DNA from 3 places in the Vibrio sp. R11-SG3-ISO3-SZ genome. Region 1 is predicted to be linked to each of the others. Evidence: predicted binding sites of a transcription regulator. Region 1 holds the regulator's gene; each other region holds the start of a gene.
The links. Region 1 encodes CRP, which controls carbon source genes, mostly activating them, when cyclic AMP is high. Its sites were predicted from a motif close to TGTGANNNNNNTCACA; they were not measured.

Region 1 (7,715 bases):
GCTCGCGGAGCACATGAAAGTGGGCACGCACGGTTCGACTTACGGCGGTAACCCGCTAGCGTGTGCGGTTGCTGAGGCCGTGGTTGATATCGTTAGCCAACCAGACACATTGGCGGGCGTTGCTGAGCGTGAAGCCCTGTTCCGTGATGGTCTGAACAAAATCAATGCCAAGTACCACCTGTTCGACGAAATTCGCGGTAAAGGCCTACTGCTTGGCGCTGCACTGAATGAGCAGTGGCAAGGCCGCGCTCGTGATGTTCTGGTCGCCGCAGGTAAAGAAGGCCTGATGGTACTGGTTGCCGGCGCCAATGTCGTGCGCTTCACGCCATCACTGGTGATCAGCAAAGAAGAGATCGAACAAGGTCTCGCTCGTTTAGATAAAGCCATCGCAAGTTTGGTTTAGGTTTTGTGAGTGCCTAGTTTCTAGTTCCTAGTGCCTAGAGTGAGGATTTCCTTTCTCTAGGAACTCGCCTCTAGGAACTAGGCACTTAAATAGCATCAGGAGGGAGTATCGATGCTGGTTGTTCGCCCTATTTCTATTTCGGACTATGACGCGTTGCACACATGTGCGGTGGAGTCTGGTCACGGATTTACTTCTCTACCCGTCAACGAAGAGCTGTTGACGAACCGCATTACCCATTCCGAATACAGCTTCGGCAAAGCCAATGTGACCGAGCCCGGTGACGAAGGCTATTTGATGGTTGGGTTTGACAGCGAGACGGGGGAAGTGGCCGGGTGTACCGGAATCGAAGCCTCGATTGGCTGGGATGTCCCGTTTTACTCGTACCACATTAGCACCATTGTTCACTCATCCCCCAAACTGGGCGTGAATAACGTGGTGAAACTGCTCACGTTTGGCAACAACTACACCGGATGCAGTGAGATTTGTACGCTATTCCTCAGACCCAGTTTCCGTGGCGGGCTCAATGGTCGTTTGATGTCGAAGTGTCGTTTTTTGATGATGGCCGAGCATCCGCATCGCTTCTCGACAACGGTGTTTGCCGAGATGCGCGGTGTCTCTGATGAGAACGGCAACTCGCCATTTTGGCAATGGCTACAAGAGCACTTCTTCTCGATTGATTTCACTATGGCGGATTATCTTACCGGGATCGGTAAAAAAGGTTTCATTGCCGATTTGATGCCTAAGCTGCCGATTTACATCAACTTGCTCAGTAAAGAGGCACAAGCGGTGATCGGCCAAGTGCACGAGAACACCAAGCCGGCGCTGCGCCTTCTAGAGAAAGAGGGTTTCACCTGTCGTAACTACGTCGACATTTTTGACGGCGGCCCAACGGTTGAGTGTGAGGTGCGCAATATTGAGTCGGTGCGAGAATCGTTTCGAGCCAAAGTGAGCATCTCTGAACACGCCAGTTCTCAGGATTACCTGATTGCTAACACCTCATTTGAGAACTTCAGAGCCACCGCCGCCAAAGCGGCGTACGACAAAGAGTCGGGTTCGGTCATCCTAGCGCCAGAGGTGGCGAACGCGCTGCAAGTCGGCGATGGTGACTACGTGCGCATGCTGGCTCAGTAATAGTCAGCCCAGCGATAGTCAGCCCAGTACTGGCAGTAGAATTGGACAAGGAAAACAACATGACTCATTGGATTGCAGGAGAGTGGCTGGCCGGACAAGGCGAGCCGATGAATTCAACCAGCCCGTACAATGACGAGGTCATTTGGCAGGGTGACAGCGCGTCTAGCGCGCAAGTCGAAGCGGCGGTCAGCGCGGCGAGAAACGCCTTTCAGACATGGAAAAAACTCAGCTTTGCGCAGCGCGAAGCCATCGTGCTGGCGTTTGCTGAAAAAGTGAAAGAGAGCAGCGAGCAGATAGCCGAAGTGATTGCTAAAGAGACCGGCAAGCCGTTGTGGGAAACGCGCACAGAAGCCGCGGCCATGGCGGGCAAGATTGCCATCTCTATTCGCGCTTATCATGATCGCACAGGCGAAAGTACCCGTGAAGCGGCGGGTAACCAAATTGTACTGCGCCATCGCCCGTTGGGTGTGATGGCGGTGTTTGGCCCGTATAACTTCCCGTGTCATTTGCCCAATGGTCACATTGTCCCAGCGCTGCTGGCGGGCAACACCGTGGTGTTCAAGCCGTCAGAGCAAACGCCGCTGACCGGTGAGCTAGCGATGAAGCTGTGGCAACAAGCGGGATTGCCTGCGGGCGTGATCAACTTAGTCCAAGGGGGCAAAGAGACGGGCATTGCGCTAGCAGAGTCGAAAGGCATTGATGGCCTGCTGTTTACTGGTAGCGCCAATACAGGTCACCTGCTGCATCGCCAATTTGCCGGTCAGCCAGACAAGATGCTGGCACTGGAGATGGGCGGCAACAACCCTATGGTCATCAGTGAGCACTATGGTGAGCTGGACGCGACGGTCTACACCATTTTGCAATCGGCCTTTATCAGTGCCGGGCAGCGTTGCACCTGTGCGCGACGTCTCTATGTGCCTGTGGGCGACAAAGGCGATGCCTTGGTCAATCGCTTGGTTGAGGCCACACGCAAGCTGCGCGTCGATCAGCCGTTTGCAGAGCCAGCGCCTTTTATGGGCCCACAAATTTCGAAAGCTGCGGCACACTTTATCCTCAACGCACAGGCGAACTTGCAGAGCCTTGGTGGTGTGAGCTTGGTGGAAGCGAAAGCGGGCGAGGCGGCGTTTGTCACTCCGGGGATTATTGATGTCACGGCCATCGAAGCGCTGCCAGATGAAGAGTATTTTGGCCCGCTGCTGCAAGTGGTGCGTTATCAAGGTCTTGAGCGCGCCGTTGAGCTGGCCAATGACACCCGCTTTGGTCTCTCTGCTGGGCTGGTGTCCACCGATGATGATGAGTGGGCCTACTTTGTTGACCACATTCGTGCAGGGATCGTCAATCGCAACCGCCAATTAACTGGGGCAAGTGGCGATGCGCCGTTTGGCGGACCGGGCGCCTCGGGCAACCTTCGCCCAAGTGCTTACTACGCTGCGGATTATTGCGCTTACCCTATGGCGTCGATGGAAGGCGAGCACACCTTGCTGCCTGAGACGTTAAGCCCGGGTGTAGAACTGTAAGACGCACCTTGGGCTCGCTTGGAGCCCAAGGTGTTCGATTCATTGCTAGGTTTGTGATTAAGCCATTCTTTTAAAGAACCAGCTTTACGATTCAGCTTCACGATTAACATGGAGACGTTATGACGCCTGCTCAACTGTTCGATTTACTGTGGCAAGACTATATTTCCCGTCTATGTCCTCAAGCGGCCAAGGTTCATCAGCTTTTAGAAGAAGATGAGCCGCTGATCAATGACCATATTGCGCTGCGCACCTTTAACATTGCGCCGCTCGGTATCGAGACATTGGCTGCGCCATTTATTGCGCTAGGTTACCAAGCGTGCGGTGACTACCTGTTTGAGAGCAAACACTTGGTCGCCAAGCACTACGAGCACGCCGATCCGACGTTGCCAAAAGTGTTCATCAGTGAGCTGAAAGTCGAAGAGTGCTCAGCGCCGCTGCAACGCATTGTCAGCAAGCTGGTGGCACAAGTGGAGGCATCCGCACTGCAAAGCCATGAGTTTTTGTATGCGGGCCGTTTGTGGGATCTCAGCTATGAAGATTTTCAAACCCTCGCCCAAGAGAGTGAGTACGCAGCATGGCTTGCGGCGCACGGCTATGGGGCCAACCATTTCACCGTAAGCGTTAATCAGCTCAAGGCATTTGACGAGGTCGCGGCGGTGAATGAGCACCTGCGCCAAGCGGGCTTTGTCATCAATGAGTCGGGTGGCGAAGTGAAAGGCTCACCAGAGGTATTGCTTGAGCAATCGTCCACCATGGCAGACAAAGTCGAGGTGAGCTTTAGTGACGGTACGCAAGTGATCCCAGGCGGCTTCTACGAATTCGCCAAACGCTATCCGATGAGTAATGGTGAGCTCTACCCAGGGTTTGTCGCGGCGTCAGCGGATAAGATATTTGAGAGTACGAATGGGTAGGGAGTGCCTAGTTCCTAGTTGCTAGAGGGGCTGGTGAAATGGGTGATGGGAACTGGGTACTGGTAAATAAAAAGCCACCGCTGGTAGACAGGGTGGCTTTCTTAATCTTTAAAGGTTTTCTCTAGGAACTAGCCACTAGGAACTCGCCTCTAATGCCCTATCGCGTGCCGTAGACGACGATGGTTTTACCGTGGGCGGAGATCAGGTTTTGCTCTTCAAGCATCTTCAAGATACGGCCAACGGTCTCACGTGAACAGCCGACAATCTGACCGATCTCTTGACGCGTGATCTTGATTTGCATGCCGTCTGGGTGCGTCATGGCATCTGGCTGTTTCGCTAGGTTAAGTAGCGTCTGCGCGATGCGGCCTGTCACGTCTAGGAAGGCGAGGTCACCGACTTTTTGGCTCGTCACTTGTAGGCGGCTTGCCATTTGCGCAGATAGACGCATCAGGATGTCAGGGTTGACTTGGATAAGCTGACGGAATTTCTTGAATGAGATCTCTGCAACTTCACAAGGTGATTTAGCGCGAACCCAAGCGGTACGCTCTTGATCTTCTTCAAATAGACCAAGTTCACCGATAAAGTCACCTTGGTTTAGGTAAGAAAGGATCATTTCCTTACCTTCTTCGTCTTTAATCAGTACCGCCACAGAGCCTTTGACGATGTAGTAAAGCGTCTCTGCTTTCTCACCGGCGTGGATCAATGTGCTTTTTGATGGGTACTTATGAATATGACAATGTGACAGGAACCACTCTAATGTTGGATCGGTTTGAGGTTTACCTAGAACCATAATATCTCACTTCCTCTGCAGGGTACGCTTGCCGCTTTCCATTTTTGTCGCGCCAGTAAAAGGCGCGAAGCCTTGAACAAGGCTTTTTAGGATAAGAGCACTTATTCAATGCTGCAAGCCATCTTTGTTTCGGTTACAAATAGTAGCCTTTTTCAAAAGGGATTTCTTGATTTTAATCGTGTCAAGTTGGTGATTGTTTACGCAAAAATGTGCACATGATCACGGTATGACAAGTAAACGGGTCTTAGGACTGATCGCTAGCCAATTTTACCCGTCTCGATAAGCTGCTGTAGGATAGGTCTGACGATGAGCTCCATCGCAAAACTCATCTTACCCCCCGGCACGACAATAGTGTTGTGGCGCGACATGAAAGAGCCATCAATCATAGCGAGCAGGTATGGGAAGTCGACCTGTTTGATGCCGCGCAAGCGGATCACTACAAAGCTTTCATCCAAACTTGGGATGCCTTTAGCGTTAAGTGGGTTGGACGTATCGACGGTCGGCACGCGTTGGAAGTTGATGTGGGTGCGCGAAAATTGCGGGGTAATGTAGTTGAGGTAGTCATCCATCGAGCGGACAATCGAGTCCATTACCGCTTCGCGTGAGTGACCGCGATCGCGCGTGTCACGGACGAATTTTTGAATCCACTCCAAGTTCACAATCGGTACCATGCCAATCAAAAAGTCGACGTGTTGGGCGACGTTGACCTCACCATCCACCACGCCGCCATGCAGTCCTTCGTAGAACAGCATGTCAGAATTTTCCGGCAAATCTTGCCACGGCGTGAAGGTACCCGGCATTTGATTGTAGGGCACGGCTTCATCGAAGGTGTGCAAGTAGCGACGAATTTGCCCTGTGCCTTCATTGCCATACTGCTTAAAAAACTCAGACAGCGCAGGGAAGTCGTTCGCCTGCGGACCAAAGTAGCTGATGTGGCGTCCTTGCTCGCGCGCTTTGCGGATCTCGACATCCATTTCTGGGCGCGTAAAGCGGTGGAAACTGTCCCCTTCCACCCAAGCCGGTTTCACGCGCATCATGTTAAACATTTTGCGAAACGCTTCAGAGGTCGTGGTTGTGCCCGCACCGGAAGAGCCCGTTACGGCAATAATGGGGTGTTTTGCTGACATGACAAACCTTATGTGTAATACCTGTCCTTGTATGTTCGCACTATATCACCAAAACGAAGGCGAGTGTGCCCCTTGAGCAGTTTGCTACTCGTCAGTATTCTTATTTTCGCAAGTGGCATTTTAACTACGTAGTATAATGAGAAGGGAAGTACTTTATTGATATGTTAATACTCTATATACTGCATATCTTTGTGATTGATGCAGTATGATCGGGCGTGCTTATTTGTAGCTAGTTCACCATTTCATCGAAAACCAAAATTCTAATAAGCTAATAATAATTATAGGTTATGTCAGTGGGATTCAAAGAGAATCAAAGGTTCTAATTGTGGTAAATGGATGTTTAGGACGTCGGCTCTTTATAAAAGACACGTTTTCAGAGGTAACACTGCAAGTATTTTTCGGTTTAATGTGGGTGTTGTCTCTTTTCTGTCTTCCCTTTGGTGTAAAAGCGTCACCATGGCTAGAGTCCCATGACCCTTTCCTAAGAGCATCACTCAATCAACTCTCAAATATTGGCCTGATGAGCTCTCCCGTTAGTACATTTCCTCTACGTTGGCTTAGCATCGGCGATGATCTCACCAACAATCATATATCAGATGAACAAGCCTTAGTAGCAAATCGACAGTTGCGGCATGCAATGAGTAATGCGCAATATGGACGTGGTAAATTCATGTCGAAAGTGAAGTACCAGACAGGGCCGCTAGTGTCTTTAGGATATGGCGCTAATGATAGTGATAGTTGGGGAATTTACTCTAGCTATAATCATCTAGATGACCGTTTTGCGTACAGGCTTAACTTGAACTACGTAAACCAAAGGATATCCCAGCAAGATTTGCTACCCATAGAGTATGATCAAGATATTGACTTTAGCGGTTCGTATATTGCCTTTAATGTTGGTTACTCGTTAGTTGCATTGGGATACCTTGAACGTTGGTGGGGGCCGACATGGCAACATAATTTACAATTAGGCACATATGGGAATTCGACGCCTTCTTTATCAGTGTCATGGGTATCAAACAATCAGGGACTATTAGGCTATTGGCAACTGGATAGTGTGATCTCTGAAACGGATAGTGAGGCGGACTACTTATGGTCTAACCGCTTTTCAATGAAACCGTTTAATTTTGCAGAAGTGTCATTGAACTATCACGAATCCACTGACTTCGATTCCAGCGCCTCGTACCGCTCATTTGGCATTGATTTCAATGTTCCTCTTCCAAAAATGTTTGAGCTCAGTCATGCAATGTTTGCGTCCTTTCAAAAGGTTTCCTTGGGACAGGAGACCCAGTCTTTTGTTGTGGGGTGGGAAGGTCATAGACGTTTGCTTGATATTGATTGGACGTTGGTTTTAGAGAGTCAGCATGTTGACGAAGCTTACGTTAAAGTACTTCATCCCAAAGAGTATGAGTTAATCAGTGACTTGACCTCATTGAGTTGGGGAAACAGTCAATCTGTCGCTGTTTATGCTCAATTGGCCAATGATCATCGGCTAAGTATCGTTGCTCGAGATTCAGGTTCGAGCAACGGTCAAGAGAGGGTGATGAAAACCGACTACTACATCCCTTATCTGCAAGGGATGTTTAACTTGGGAGTGGGCTATCGAGACGTAGTCTCGGATACCTATTCTAACAATGAGCCTATTTTTTCATTTGGTTATGAGTATCGTTACTAACCTACCATTAGTTTGCAAGGGACCTAAAATTGTATGAAGGTGTTTAACTACCTGGTACTACTAGGCATTACTTTGATTAGTCAAGTTTCATTGGCCAATCAGCCTACACCAGCTCAAATAGAACAATTCAAGAAGCTACCGAAATCTCAGCAGGAGCAACTGGC
Region 2 (7,715 bases), on a different contig from region 1:
GCCGCGAAAAAAACCTGGGACTTGATTCCGTTATGCCACCCGCTGCTCCTGTCCAAAGTGGAAGTACAGTTGGAAGCGCTGACCGAAAAGAGTCAGGTGCGCATCGAGTCGGTGTGCAAGCTCGCCGGCAAAACCGGTGTGGAGATGGAAGCATTGACCGCGGCTTCAGTGGCGGCGCTGACCATCTACGACATGTGTAAAGCGGTGCAAAAAGACATAGTGATCGGTTCGGTGCGGCTTTTGGAGAAAACGGGCGGAAAATCCGGGCATTTCAAGGTGGATTATGATTAACGTATTGTTTTTTGCGCAAACGCGCGAGTTGGTTGGCGTTGATACATTAACGCTCCCTGACCAATTTGACACCGTAGAGTCATTGCGTGCGCATCTTGCGCAGCAAGAGGGCAAATGGTCTCTCGCACTCGAAGCGGGTAAACTGCTCGCAGCGGTGAATCAAGCAATTGTGCCGCTTACCCATCCGCTGAAAGATGGCGATGAAGTGGCCTTTTTCCCGCCAGTAACAGGGGGCTAACGATGACGGTGCGTATCTCTGTTCAAGCGGATGATTTTGATGTCGGTGAGGAGTATGGTCAGTTGGCGCAAGACGCCAGTATTGGCGCAGTGGTGACCTTTGTCGGCAAGGTTAGGGACATGAACTTGGGCGACCAAGTGACCGGTCTTACCCTTGAACATTACCCAGGAATGACGGAGTCATCGCTGCAAAAGATTTGCGACAGCGCATTGGCGCGTTGGCCGCTGGATTGTGTGCGTGTGATCCATCGTATTGGCGATCTTGATATTGGCGATCAAATTGTGTTTGTCGGTGTAACGAGTGCGCATCGCAAAGCCGCGTTTGAAGCGTGCGAATTTGTGATGGACTACCTCAAGACACAAGCGCCGTTTTGGAAAAAAGAGCGCACGACAACCGATACGCGTTGGGTGGAATCGCGTGAGTCCGATGCGCAAGCCGCACAGCGCTGGCAACAACCTTAGTTGATGCCTTGCTCTACCACTGATTGATTTGATGAATCGTACCCCGGCGCTGTTTTTTGGCAAAGAACAGCGCTTTGTCAGCTGGAAGTACTTGGTACTGGTCCAGCCCGGCAATGATCTTGGTTCATGGTGACGCGTCGTATCGCGTCCACCCCACGCCTCCACATAGACGCCCGTTTTGCTGATTAAAAAGGTCGGCTCAGGCAAAGAGGCAAACACCGTATGCATCAACGCGGGGGTCACTTTCATCAATTCAGTCAACGTTGAGTTCACGGGCTCATACCTCTCCATCGCTATCACTAATTACAGTTTAGTCATTAAGTTGAGGGTCGGTGGAAAAATGCGCAGCGCCATTTGTGAAATCAAGAAATTAGACGACAATATATAGTATGACCCGCCCAGAGCACGGACAAGGAGACGCAGATGGAATCATTAAAGGTCAGAGACTATATGACGTTACAAGCGGTGACATTTACCCCCAATATGTCGTTGAGTGCGGCGCTTGAAAAGGTGATGAACTCAAATTATCTCGGTGGGCCCGTGATTGACGAGAGCAAAAAAGTGATTGGTTTTCTCTCGGGCCAAGACCTGTTGGATAAGCTCATCAAGGTGAGTTACTACTGCCAAGATACCCATATCGTATCGGACTGTATGAGCAAGGAGGTACTTTCAGTGACTCCTGAGACCTCTATTATCGAGTTAGCGGATATGATGAAGGTCGGTAAACCTAAGGTCTACCCTGTCATTGATAATGGTCGATTGGTTGGGATCATCACGAGAAGAGATGTATTACGCGCGATCGGTAAAACCATCAACGATTGCTTTAAGCATCCGGTTTAATTTACGTCTCGCCGTTTATTTCGCTCTCGGAGGCATCGCTGTCGACCTCGGGGTGATGGCCGTAGCGATGAGAAAACGTGAGATCAAACGGCGATTTTATGTGCAAAATTGACGATATTGCGCATTAAAGTGTGATGCAAAACGGTTTGTTGTGAAATTGAATGTTTTGTTGCTCTATTATATGTGATCTAAATCACTCTATATTGCTGCTGACTTGGTTAGAGTAGCCGGGTACCTAAACAAATGTAAGAACAGGCCGCCACCCATTCGATGAGCCTGTCACTATAAGGAGCCTCCCCTATGTCTCAAGCTGTTTTCCACCTTGGTGTTACGAAAGATGATCTTGCTGGTGCGACACTCGCGATCATCCCTGGCGATCCTGCACGTGTGCAAAAAATTGCTGAAGAGATGGATAATCCCGTCTTTCTCGCCAGTCACCGCGAATACACGCTGTACCGCGCTGAATTAGAGGGCAAGCCTGTTGTTGTGTGTTCAACCGGTATTGGTGGCCCATCGACTTCTATTGCGGTTGAAGAGTTAGCGCAGTGTGGTGTGCGTACCTTCCTACGTGTTGGTACCACTGGTGCAATCCAACCGCATGTGAATGTTGGCGATATGATTGTTTCAACCGGCTCTGTGCGTCTCGATGGTGCCAGTCTGCATTTCGCGCCTATGGAGTTCCCAGCGGTGGCTGATTTTGATGTGGCAACAGCGATGAAAGCGGCGGTAGAAGAGACAGGTGCAACGGTTCACATGGGTGTCACGGCTTCCAGTGATACCTTCTACCCTGGTCAAGAGCGTTACGATACCTTCTCAGGTCGCGTGGTGAAACGTTTCCAAGGCTCGATGAAAGAGTGGCAAGATATGGGCGTACTGAACTTCGAGATGGAGTCAGCGACCTTATTGACGATGTGTGCAAGCTCTGGCCTAAAAGCAGGTTGTGTGGCAGGTGTCATCATCAACCGAACTCAAAAAGAGATCCCTGATCACTCTACGCTAAAAGAAACCGAAGCACGCTCGATTAAAGTTGTCGTCGAAGCGGCGCGCAAAATGCTCTAAGTAACAATGTTCTAAGTTAAAATGATCTAAGTATCAGAGTCTTTAGCGCATATTCGCGTTAAGCAAACAATGATGAAAACGGCCAGGTCTTATCACCTGGCCGTTTTATTTATTTACAATAGATTGGCAACAATAGATTTTGCTAAAACGTGTATCGCTAGCAGTTCACGCTATCGCTACTCGAGGAAGTGGCAGATAGAGTGTTTCCGTCATGTCCGATAACACTTGGTCATAGACTTGCGAGATGACCGCAGACACGTCACTGGTCAGTTCATACAAGGCTTCTTCTGTCCAATCTAGCTCCTCGCTAATGGCGATTTCAGTCAGGTCACGCATCGCGGCACTGCTGGCTGGCGAGGCAACACTCAATGGACTGATAATCGACAGTTGGTTAAGTTTACGACGTGTTTTGTCGCAATAGTATTTAACGCGCAAGCGACCATCAATAGTATCGATTTCTGGAATGCACAAACGCAGTTGAGTCAGCACTTCCATACTGTCGAGGATTTGTTGCCAGTTCATGTGGTACTCATCACTGAGATCTTCACGCTCAGACTCAATCAACCATGCAATCGCGACTTCATCCATCAAGAACATGCAGTGACGAATGGTTTTACCGTGGATGACTTGGTTGCGAATCACGGTTCTGTCTTGCCACTCTTTATGCATGCCTTTGAGTTTTAATTGGAAAATTCGGTACATGGGTTTGTTGTCAAAGGGTGCATTGGCCACCAAGCCATTGGTGATATCGACCATTTGATCGTAGAGCGCTTCAATTTCTTCCAGCTCACTATCCGTCACCTCCTTGGTTAACGCCAAGTGGGTCGCGCTACGATGTTTGCGGCTAAGCAACATCACCTGTCGCAGCAAGATCAGTGTTTCAAACTTGCGCTCTAAAGTGCTTTGACGCTTTTTAGAGAAGTAAAGCATGACAGCCAATACGGCTATCGATAGAACCACTGAGATCAACACAAACATAACGTACTCCTTGTACTCGCCTACTACTAAGTGGGTAGAGCAGGAACAGTGCCAACTTATAAGTTGTTTAAATACAGTAGGTTACATTCTTGAGGGCGAAGGGGTTGAACGGTTTTGGTGCAAAGTAAGCCCTAATATTGTGATTGAGGGCACAAAAAATCCCCGCGGACGGTGTCACGCGGGGATGAGTGATACGAGCCTGGTGATTACATCACGCGCATACCTGGCTGTGCGCCTTCATGAGGCTCAAGAATCCATAGCTCGCTGCCACCAGGACCTGCTGCTAGGATCATGCCTTCCGACATACCAAATTTCATCTTACGCGGCTTAAGGTTCGCAACCATCACGGTGAGTTTGCCTTCAAGCTCTTCGGGTTTGTAAGCAGACTTAATACCAGAGAAGACTTGACGAGTTTCACCGCCGATATCGAGCTGGAACTTAAGCAGTTTGTTGGCTTTTGGCACTTCTTCGCAAGAGATGATACGAGCGATACGCATGTCCACTGCGGCGAATGCATCAAATTCAATCTCATCGGCGATAGGATCTTTATCCAGCTCAGTTTGGCTCGCTTGGTGCTTCGCCGCTTCTGCTGCTTCCTTCGCTGCCACTTCGGCTGCCGCGTCTTCTTTAGACGCTTCCACCATCGCTTCCACTTTCTTCGGATCAATGCGATTGAACAGCGCTTTGAACTTAGTGATTTCGTGATCGGTCAGCGGTGACGCGACCCCTTCCCATGTCAGCTCTTCGTTTAGGAAGGCTTCAGTGCGTGCAGCGAGCGCAGGCATCACAGGTTTTAGGTACGTCATCAATACGCGGAATAGGTTGATACCTACAGAGCAGATGTCTTGCAGCTCTTGGTCTTTACCTTCTTCTTTCGCAATCACCCACGGCGCTTTCTCATCGACGTATTGGTTTGCTTTGTCAGCAAGGGCCGTGATTTCGCGGATTGCGCGACCAAATTCACGACTCTCATAAAGCTCTGCGATGCGAGAAGCCGCTGCCGCGAACTCGTTGTATAGTTCTGGCTCTGCAAACTGTGCTGAAAGCTTGCCGTCAAAGCGCTTACTGATGAAGCCTGCGTTACGTGATGCTAGGTTAACAATCTTGTTCACGACGTCAGCGTTCACGCGCTGAGTGAAGTCGTCAAGGTTGAGGTCGAGGTCATCGATGCGGCTGTTGAGCTTCGCTGCGTAGTAGTAACGTAGGCACTCTGGATCTAGGTGATCTAGGTAAGTAGCTGCTTTGATGAAGGTGCCTTTAGACTTAGACATCTTCGCGCCGTTAACCGTTACGTAGCCGTGGACGAATACGTTGTCTGGTTTGCGGAAACCGCTGCCTTCAAGCATCGCTGGCCAAAACAGAGAGTGGAAGTAAACAATGTCTTTACCAATAAAGTGATAAAGCTCAGTTGTGCTGTCTTTTTTCCAGTACTCGTCGAAGTCGAGATCATCACGCTTGTCACACAGGTTTTTGAACGAGCCCATGTAGCCAATTGGCGCATCTAGCCAAACATAAAAGAACTTGTCTTTTTCACCTGGGATCTCGAAGCCAAAGTAAGGGGCGTCACGTGAAATATCCCACTGCTGCAGGCCTGACTCAAACCATTCTTGCATCTTGTTGGCGGTTTCAGCTTGAAGAGAACCAGAACGTGTCCACTCTTTCAGCATGCTTTCGAACTGAGGCAAGTCGAAGAAGAAGTGCTCAGAATCTTTCATGATGGGCGTCGCGCCTGAGACCGCTGATTTAGGATCAATCAGTTCCGTTGGGCTGTAGGTTTCGCCACAGTTGTCACAGTTATCACCGTACTGGTCTTCGGATTTACACTTCGGACAGGTCCCTTTTACGAAACGGTCCGGAAGGAACATCTCTTTCTCAGGGTCAAACAGTTGAGAAATGGTACGGCTAGAAATAAAGCCGTTTTTCTTTAGCTCTAAGTAGATGTGTGACGCTAGCTCACGGTTCTCTTCTGAGTGTGTGCTGTGGTAGTTATCAAAGCTAATATCGAAGCCAGCGAAGTCTTTTTGGTGCTCTTCACTTACGGCAGCGATCATCTCTTCTGGTGTCATCCCCATCTGTTGTGCTTTTAGCATGATTGGCGTGCCGTGAGCATCGTCAGCACAGATGAAGTTTACAGTGTTGCCACGTAGGCGTTGGTAGCGTACCCAGATATCGGCTTGAATGTGCTCAAGCATGTGACCTAGGTGAATCGAACCGTTAGCGTACGGAAGGGCACAAGTTACCAGCAGTTTCCTTGGATCAAGGGTTCTTGGATCGTTTGCCATACTTAATATTCGCTTCTTAAGGTGTAGGAAAAAATAGACGGTAATACTACCTTATCCCACCAGTGACTCCAAGGTATCTAGTTGCTCAAACACCCAGTTTTTTCAGGGTTCTGTCAGGACCTCGGGAGTGATAGCATGTGCGGTGCTATCCTTCTGTACAAAGAGCGTGTGTTTTCTGCGCGCCCTCTGCCAGTTCAGTGGGTCTTATAACAAGGAGCATTCATGCAGCAGTTTACTTCCAAGCAAGCGCTATGCGACTGGCTTAATCAGTTTCAACATCCACAGCTTGTGGCCGATTGGGCCTCAACGCCACATCTCGTTCATGTCGCCGCCGACCAATGTCAGATTCGACTGCCGTTTTCTTCGCGCTCTTTGCCTAGTGAACTCACTACTTGGATTGAAGGTCAGATAGAGCGCGGTCAAATCCAGCGTTTCCCGTATTCTATCCAAATCGATGTGAAACCGCTCAGCACTCATGTGAGCGCGGAAGTGAAAGGCGTGAAAAATATCCTTGCCGTAACCTCAGCCAAAGGCGGTGTGGGAAAATCAACAACGTCGGTCAACTTGGCGTTGGCGCTGGCCGCAACAGGTGCCAACGTCGGTTTGTTGGATGCGGATATTTATGGGCCATCGGTGCCGATGATGATTGGTCAGCAAGACGCTAAGCCACAAGTGAGAGACAACAAGTGGATGCAACCTATCAAGGCGCACGGCATCGTGACGCAATCTATCGGTTATCTGGTCTCCAAAGACGAAGCCGCGATTTGGCGTGGGCCGATGGCCTCTAAGGCGTTAGCTCAGCTGTTGAATGAGACCGAATGGCCAGATTTGGACTATTTAGTGGTCGATATGCCGCCGGGTACGGGGGATATTCAACTGACGCTGGCGCAGCAAATCCCTGTCACCAGTGCTTTGATTGTCACCACACCGCAAGATTTAGCGCTCGCCGATGCACGTAAAGGTGCGGCGATGTTCAATAAAGTAGAGGTGCCGGTTGTCGGCTTGGTCGAGAACATGAGCTACCATATCTGTTCTCATTGTGGTGAGCGTGAGCACATCTTTGGCGCAGGCGGCGCAGAGAAAATGGCACAAGAATATGGGTTGGATCTGCTCGCTCAAGTGCCGCTGCATATAGCGATGCGTGAAGACATCGATCAAGGCGTGCCTACGGTGGCGGCAAGGCTAGACTCAGAACACAGTCAAATCTACCTTACCCTTGCCGAAGCGATCACTGCGCGCATGTATTGGCAAGGTGAAGAGCGCCCTGCGGCAATCCAATTCACCATGGTCGAGTAACCCTCACTCGGTGTAATCGATTGCTTGCGTTTTTCTCCCTTCAAATGCGGTTTTGTTGCGAAGTGTGACTAGCAACAAACCGCGCTTCTCCCTATAATCAGGCGGTTTAACCAATTTACACTGATATGCATGCGTCTATTTGCACACTTGCTAATATTAGTGAATATGACACCAATTCAAACATCGAGTGCAAGAATAATGTCTGAGAATAATCAATGTGTGATCGTCGGTATTGCTGGCGCGTCTGCTTCTGGGAAAAGTTTAATCGCA
Region 3 (7,715 bases), on a different contig from region 1:
CGCTATGATGATTGAACGGATAAGGCGAGAGCATGGATACATGGTGCGTTTGCTCGCCATACTTCGCCATAAATTGAACCAGTTAAAAGACGAGCGTCCCGTTAATTACGCGGTTCTGCGTGAAATCGTCGATTATCTGGCGACCCACTCTGAACGGGTCCATCACCCGAAAGAAGACATTCTCTATCACTACTACCAATCGCATTATGGTCAACACCATAAGATTGATGATCTTGAACACGATCATCAGGCGCTATCAGAAAAGACCCATGATTTTTTGCAAACGGTGGATATGGTCTTGCAAGATGCAGTGATCCCGCAGCAGGTCTTCATTGACCAGTTAGAGTCGTTCCTCAATATGCAAAAACAGCACCTCGAAATGGAAGAAAAGCAGGTCTTCCCGTACTTAATGGATGTCTTTACGGTAGAGGATTGGCAGGCAGTCGAAGCTCAGTGGAGTGTGTGCGAAGACGACCCAGTGTTTGGTGAGACGATAGCAGAGCAATACCAACAGTTGGCAGAGCGCATTCATCAAACTGAGCACGAGTGTACGTGATCCTTTGCTGTTCCTAGCGCGTGAAAAGCAGAAAGAGAGGCTCAAGGCCTCTCTTTCTTAATTCTTAGTATTCGATGCTCTCCACATCGTCAAAACCGATATCCATATCCATCAGCTCTTTCTTTAGCCGTTGACGATCTTTGATTGCTTCGATTTCTCGCCACTTACGTTTAACGGGTTTAGAGCGCGCTGCTCGTGCGCGCGGCGCCTCATAGTCCATAAAGTCATCAAAATTTAAGCCTTCCATAAGCTACCTCATTTTATCGTTATGACCGTCCTAAACGGGGTAAATTCTTAATACCACTCAACGTGGAGACTAACCATGATTCGTTTCTCATTTGTTACGTTTCGATGAAGTTTTTTCTGACTTTTCTTCACTGAATCACAAAAAATCGTGCTTGAGGTGGTTGAAATTTGTTCAAACGAGTTCACGCAAACGATTAAATGCGAAAAAAGTGGATGTTAAAGGCTTGTGGAGGTGATTAGGGTTGTGCGTGTCTCTTGCCATACAAGAGTGGCATTAAACCATACTTCATTTTTTATCTTGATGCTCAGTGCATCGAGAGCCTCGCAAGCTATGCAGAGTAAGGGGTTGTCTGTTGCTTTGGCGGCATTAATAGGTCGTCATTGGCAAGACTCTGTGCGTTGTTAATTTTTTATTGAGTTGTTTTGTTGTTGTGTGGTTTTTGTGCTTGTTTGTGTTAACTGTTGGTGATTTTACGGTGAAAAATAACAAGCTTAGTCTCACTGTTGCGTATTGATTTTTGTTTGCTCAGGTTGCATTATCGCGCCGTCAAAATTTCCGCTGAGATGTAAAGGACGTGCCTTTGGGGCGTGACACGCTGAGGTTGCAGACAATGATAATATATAGTTTGAGCTACACTTTGACACTCAACAGCGCAACCCAACGTAGGCTCGGATGCCTAACCAGCGAACACTCACTATGAGGATCCTATGACAGACTTAATTAATTTGATGAATGACCTGCTGTGGGGGTCTATTCTCGTTTATCTACTGGTTGGTGTCGGCGTTTACTTCACCGTAAGACTGGGCTTTATCCAGTTCCGCCACTTTGGCCACATGTTCTCAGTGCTGAAAAACAGCCGTAAAGCCGACCAAGCGGGTATCTCCTCTTTCCAAGCCCTTTGTACCAGTTTGGCGGCGCGTGTCGGCACGGGTAACATGGCGGGTGTGGCCGTTGCACTGACCGTTGGCGGCCCTGGCGCTATTTTTTGGATGTGGTTGATTGCCATGCTAGGTATGGCAACGTCATTTGCAGAGAGCACGTTGGCACAGCTATACAAAACGAAAGACGATGACGGTAACTACCGTGGTGGTCCTGCTTATTACATGGAAAAAGGCTTGGGCATGCGCTGGATGGGCGTGATGTTCTCCATCTTCCTTATTATTGCCTTTGGTTTGGTCTTCAATGCCGTGCAAGCAAACTCGATTGCTAGCGCGATGAATACCGCGTTTGGTTGGGATACCAAAGTCGTTGGCATTGCAGTGGTATTGCTGTCTGCTGTGGTTATCTTTGGCGGTATTAAGCGTATTGCAAAAGTGGCTGAGCTTATTGTACCGGTTATGGCGCTGGCTTACTTGCTATTGGCGATGTTTATCATGCTGACCAACCTTGAGAAGTTGCCAGGCGTGCTTTCACTAATTATTAAGAGCGCATTTGGTCTGCAAGAAGCGGCGGCTGGTGGCCTAGGTTATGCGATTGCTCAAGCGATGATCAACGGCATCAAGCGTGGCCTGTTCTCGAACGAAGCGGGTATGGGTTCTGCGCCTAATGCAGCAGCTTCTGCAACGCCTTATCCACCACACCCAGCGTCACAAGGTTACGTGCAAATGTTGGGCGTATTCATGGACACCATTGTGATCTGTTCAGCAACGGTAGCGATCATCTTGATGTCGGGTGAGTACCTAGGTACTGAAACGGCGGTGACAGGTATCGAGCTGACTCAGCGCGCGCTAAGCTCACAAGTGGGTGATTGGGGTGGGATCTTTGTTGCTGTAGCAATCTTCTTCTTCGCGTTTACCTCGATCATTGCAAACTACTCATACGCAGAAACTAACCTGATCTTCCTAGAGCACAATCACAAGGCGGGCCTTGGCCTGTTCCGTATCGTGGTTCTGGGTATGGTGATGTTTGGCTCTGTGGCAGCGCTGCCAGTGGTTTGGGATATGGCCGATGCATCAATGGGCTTAATGGCACTGGTGAACCTAGTCGCGATTATCTTGCTCTCTGGTACTGTGGTTAAGCTAGCAAAAGACTACAATCGTCAGCTTAATGAAGGCAACGTTCCGACCTTTGATGCCAATGATTTCCCAGAGTTGAAATCTCAGCTTGAAGATGGCATCTGGGATCAAAAAGAAAAGAATTGATAGCTGAATACTATTGAAATGATTCATAAAGCCGTGCAGACATTGCACGGCTTTTTTTGTACCCTAAGGTAAACAATCAATAAGAGTAAAGTCATGTTAATCGTCGTTTCTCCAGCGAAAACCTTAGATTACGAATCACCCTTGGTGACCGAAACCTACACACAGCCTGAGTTAATTGACTACTCCAAGCAGTTGATTGAGGTGTGCCGTAAACTGACGCCAGCCGATGTGGCGAGTTTGATGAAGGTCAGTGACAAAATCGCCGATCTGAACGTTGGCCGCTTCCAAGAGTGGAGCGAGACATTCACACTCGACAATGCCCGCCAAGCGATTTTGGCGTTCAAAGGCGATGTCTATACAGGTCTTGATGCCCAGACACTCACAGAGGCGGATTTCGAGTACGCTCAGCGCCATTTACGTATGCTGTCTGGCCTTTATGGTCTGCTTAAGCCGCTTGACCTGATGCAACCATACCGTCTTGAAATGGGGACTAAGCTTGCCAATGAGAAAGGCACCAACTTGTATCAGTTCTGGGGGAATGTGATTACCGACAAGCTCAATCAAGCGATCACCGAACAAGGGGACAACGTCTTGGTCAACCTAGCCTCCAATGAGTATTTTAAGGCGGTTAAGCAAAAGAACTTGGATGCGCAGGTGATTACGCCGGTGTTTAAAGACTGCAAAAACGGCCAATATAAAGTGATCAGCTTTTATGCCAAAAAAGCGCGCGGCATGATGGCGCGTTTTATTATCGAAAACCGCATCGAGAGTGTCGCGGATTTGACCCAGTTCAACACGGCGGGGTACACCTTTGCTGAGGATGAGTCGAGCGCGACTGAGTTAGTCTTCAAACGTGAAGAGCAGTAGTGAAGGCGAGTGGTCATCGTTGCTAGCATCGGGCAGGGGAGTCATGCACATGTGGAAGAGATTAAAACATTGGCTTGAGCGCTACGACGCTTGGTGCCACTCGATGGGCCTTACTCCTGGGCAAAAGCGCAGTTGCGTGCCGTACCGATCTGATGATGCAAGGCAGAGCGACGCTGCCACTTCGTCCTCATCACCCACTTCAAAGGCGCAGCAGTAATGCGCCTTTTTGATACTCACTGTCATCTCGATTTTGCCCCATTTAAGGCTCAATTGGGGGCAACATTGCAAGAAGCCAGTGAGCAAGGAGTCGAGCGTTTTCTTGTTCCTGCGATTGGCGAAAGCAATTGGAGCGATCTTATTGCGCTATCTCACCAGCACACGAGCTTGTACGTCAGTTTGGGGTGCCATCCCTATTTTGTTCACACCGACTCATTGATTGAGGTCAGTCGCCTAGAAGCTCAATGTGAGTCGGCAGGCTCAGTGTGTGTCGCGGTCGGAGAGTGCGGCTTAGACGCCATGATCGATGTCGACGCGCAGCGACAAGAAGCGGTGTTTGAGGCGCAGATCAGCGTGGCCAAGAACCTGCGGCGGCCCTTGATTCTTCACGGGCGAAAAAACTATCACCGCTTGTTGCAACTGCTTAAACAGCACCGTTTTCACTACGGTGGGATTTTGCATGGGTTTTCCGGCAGCTATCAGCAAGCGATGCAATTTGTTGAGCTCGGTTTCTACATCGGTGTGGGCGGAGTGATTACCTACCCAAGAGCGAATAAGACGCGTCAAGCGGTGACGCAGGTGCCCATCGACCATCTTGTTTTGGAAACCGACGCGCCAGACATGCCGTTGTCAGGGTATCAAGGCCAAGCCAATCATCCTAAGCGTTTACCCCAAGTGTTAACGACATTGGCGCAACTGAAGCAGAGTTGTGAGCAAACGGTTGCGGAAAACGTTTGGAAAAACAGCTTTTTGGCACTGTCTATTTGTGAATGAATTCTAAATAAAATGTGCTTTTTATGATTTCTGTAAACTTTGGTTGTGACTATTGTCACACTTACGAGTGAACAAGTGGTGAATCTTATCAGAAACTGTGAACGCGGCATTACTTTATCGGTGGACGGATGAGTATAATTGCCCGTGCTTTTGAGCTCCATTTTGTAACACGCCAACAAATAACTTAATAAGGAAGTCATAAACTATGAGCCTGTTTATGAGCCTAGTCGGTATGGCAGTTTTGATCGCTATCGCGCTTCTACTGTCTGATAACCGCAAAGCTATCAATCTAAGAACTGTGGGTGGCGCTTTTGCTATCCAATTCATCATCGGTGGTTTCGTTCTGTACGTACCATGGGGTCGTGATCTTCTAGCTGGTTTCTCAGCTGGTGTACAAAACGTGATCGACTACGGTAAAGACGGTACTGGTTTCCTATTCGGCAGCCTAGTTAACTTCTCAGTTGACGGTATCGGTTTCATCTTTGCTTTCCAAGTACTACCAACGCTAATCTTCTTCTCTGCGCTAATTTCTGTACTTTACTACATCGGTGTGATGCAGTGGGTTATCAAGATTCTTGGTGGCGGTCTACAAAAAGCACTGGGTACATCACGTGCCGAGTCTATGTCTGCAGCAGCGAACATTTTCGTAGGTCAAACTGAGGCACCACTTGTGGTTCGTCCGTTTGTACCTAAAATGACTCAGTCTGAGCTATTTGCAGTGATGTGTGGTGGTCTAGCGTCTGTAGCAGGTGGTGTACTTGCTGGTTACGCTTCAATGGGTGTACCTCTAGAGTACCTTGTTGCTGCATCATTCATGGCAGCACCAGGTGGTCTACTGTTCGCTAAAATCATCAAACCTGAAACTGACACGCCAAATGACGATCTAGGCGCGGACATCGACGGTGGTGACGACAAGCCTGCTAACGTTATCGATGCAGCAGCTGGCGGTGCGTCTGTCGGTCTACAGCTTGCGCTTAACGTTGGTGCAATGCTACTTGCGTTCATCGGCCTTATTGCTCTTATCAACGGCATCCTAGGTGGCGTTGGCGGTTGGTTCGGTATGCCTGAACTGACACTAGAAATTCTTCTAGGTTACATCTTCTCACCACTTGCATTCCTAATTGGTGTGCCTTGGGAAGAAGCGACGCTAGCGGGTTCATTCATCGGTCAGAAACTGGTGGTGAACGAATTCGTTGCTTACCTAAACTTCGTTCCTTACGTTGGTGATGCAGCTCAAGTTGTACCAGCAACCGGTGAAGTGATGTCGACTAAGACAGCCGCTATCATCTCGTTCGCGCTATGTGGTTTCGCAAACCTTTCTTCAATTGCGATTCTACTAGGTGGTCTAGGTGGTCTAGCGCCAAACCGTCGTCACGACATCGCTCGTATGGGTGTGAAAGCGGTCGCAGCAGGTACTCTGTCTAACTTGATGGCAGCAACCATCGCTGGCTTCTTCCTATCTTTCTAATTTAAGAAGCGATAGATTATATAGACGCCGTTTTATAAGACCCCGTAGTTGCATAGCTTGCTATGTACTACGGGGTTTTTTCGTTGTTTAAAGGTCTGGAGTATTTCCAGACAACAAGATTCATAACGTTTGTGCAGTGGATAAAACTCAGCAATCGTTAAGCCGGATCTTTTTTGAGATACAAACCGTTTGCGCTCTGTGTGCGACTACAGTTTTGCGATAAATATCTATACTGTATAGGTGTAAAGAAAATAGGCCTAAACTGATGAATGATGTGATTCTCGCGACCTTAGCGGGCTTTGTTGTCGGAATCCTGTTTTCCGCCATCAAGCTGCCCATTCCAGCACCTCCAGTATTACCGGGAGTGATGGGAATTGTGGGCGTTTATCTTGGTGGTGTAACCTTTCAATGGATCATTGAAAGGTTTTTTAGTTAACGCTAATTAATACAAGGAGTATGATTAGCGCGGCAACATCGGTTGCCTGAGGCGTCACAAAGCGCCTAGACACGTTAGACACCGCAATCGCAGATTGTTGTGCCATAGACCAAATTGGTACTGTGCGGTGACAAGGATAGCAATTGGTACATGTTCGCTGTATGTAGCAAGTCTTCAAGGAACCAAGTCCGTTCATTAATGATTACACCTTAATCATAGGGATTAAGGCGGTGAACTTTTTGAATATTGATCGGAGATAGAAATGAGCGATTTAAAAGCAGCTGCACTACGTGCACTAAAACTTATGGACCTAACTACGCTGAATGACGATGACACTGACGCGAAAGTTATTTCACTGTGTCATGATGCAAAATCAGCGGTAGGTAACACAGCTGCCATCTGTATTTACCCTCGCTTTATTCCTATTGCTAAGAAGACCCTTCGTGAGCAAGGCACACCTGACGTTCGTATCGCAACGGTAACGAACTTCCCACACGGCAATGACGATATCGAGATTGCGGTAGCGGAAACCAAAGCTGCTGTGGCTTATGGTGCTGATGAGGTCGATGTGGTGTTCCCATACCGCGCACTGATGGCGGGCAATGAGGAAGTGGGCTTCGAATTGGTGAAGCAATGTAAAGCAGCGTGTGGCGATATCTTGCTCAAAGTGATCATCGAAACTGGTGAGCTGAAAGAAGAAGCGCTAATCAAGAAAGCGTCAGAAATCTGCATCAAAGCAGGCGCTGATTTTATTAAAACCTCAACAGGCAAAGTGCCGGTGAATGCAACACCTGAATACGCTCGCATGATGCTCGAAGTTATCCGCGATATGGGTGTGGCTGAGACCGTTGGCTTCAAACCTGCAGGCGGCGTACGTACCGCAGAAGATGCTGCCGCGTACCTAGCGATGGCCGATGAGATCCTAGGCGACAACTGGGTCGATGCGCGTCACTACCGCTTTGGTGCGTCTAGCCTGCTGACAAACCTACTCAATACATTAGAAGTAACAG

Region 2: udp (uridine phosphorylase) is a predicted target of CRP. The motif match lies at 2,013-2,028, and genes of this name have one in related genera.
Region 3: AC6R1O_RS17405 (NupC/NupG family nucleoside CNT transporter) is a predicted target of CRP. The motif match lies at 4,846-4,861, and genes of this name have one in related genera.

The regions. Positions count from the first base shown of each region.
Region 1 covers NZ_JCBDGX010000050.1:43,327-51,041, reverse strand. The annotation lists gene AC6R1O_RS06900 (aspartate aminotransferase family protein) at 1-403, shown strand, start outside; gene astA (arginine N-succinyltransferase) at 515-1,534, shown strand; gene astD (succinylglutamate-semialdehyde dehydrogenase) at 1,594-3,051, shown strand; gene AC6R1O_RS06885 (DUF1338 domain-containing protein) at 3,171-3,962, shown strand; gene crp (cAMP-activated global transcriptional regulator CRP) at 4,120-4,752, opposite strand; gene AC6R1O_RS06875 (phosphoribulokinase) at 5,010-5,879, opposite strand; gene AC6R1O_RS06870 (capsule assembly Wzi family protein) at 6,205-7,551, shown strand; gene AC6R1O_RS06865 (SLBB domain-containing protein) at 7,585-7,715, shown strand, end outside.
Region 2 covers NZ_JCBDGX010000066.1:1,237-8,951, forward strand. The annotation lists gene moaC (cyclic pyranopterin monophosphate synthase MoaC) at 1-291, shown strand, start outside; gene moaD (molybdopterin synthase sulfur carrier subunit) at 284-529, shown strand; gene moaE (molybdopterin synthase catalytic subunit MoaE) at 532-990, shown strand; gene AC6R1O_RS08625 (CBS domain-containing protein) at 1,414-1,830, shown strand; gene udp (uridine phosphorylase) at 2,131-2,889, shown strand; gene AC6R1O_RS08635 (hypothetical protein) at 3,055-3,867, opposite strand; gene metG (methionine--tRNA ligase) at 4,074-6,149, opposite strand; gene apbC (iron-sulfur cluster carrier protein ApbC) at 6,372-7,445, shown strand; gene udk (uridine kinase) at 7,644-7,715, shown strand, end outside.
Region 3 covers NZ_JCBDGX010000155.1:19,873-27,587, reverse strand. The annotation lists gene AC6R1O_RS17435 (hemerythrin domain-containing protein) at 5-556, shown strand; gene AC6R1O_RS17430 (DUF3545 family protein) at 621-803, opposite strand; gene AC6R1O_RS17425 (alanine/glycine:cation symporter family protein) at 1,511-2,944, shown strand; gene yaaA (peroxide stress protein YaaA) at 3,038-3,811, shown strand; gene AC6R1O_RS17415 (DUF5363 family protein) at 3,861-4,028, shown strand; gene AC6R1O_RS17410 (TatD family hydrolase) at 4,028-4,801, shown strand; gene AC6R1O_RS17405 (NupC/NupG family nucleoside CNT transporter) at 5,007-6,269, shown strand; gene AC6R1O_RS17400 (XapX domain-containing protein) at 6,535-6,705, shown strand; gene deoC (deoxyribose-phosphate aldolase) at 6,968-7,715, shown strand, end outside.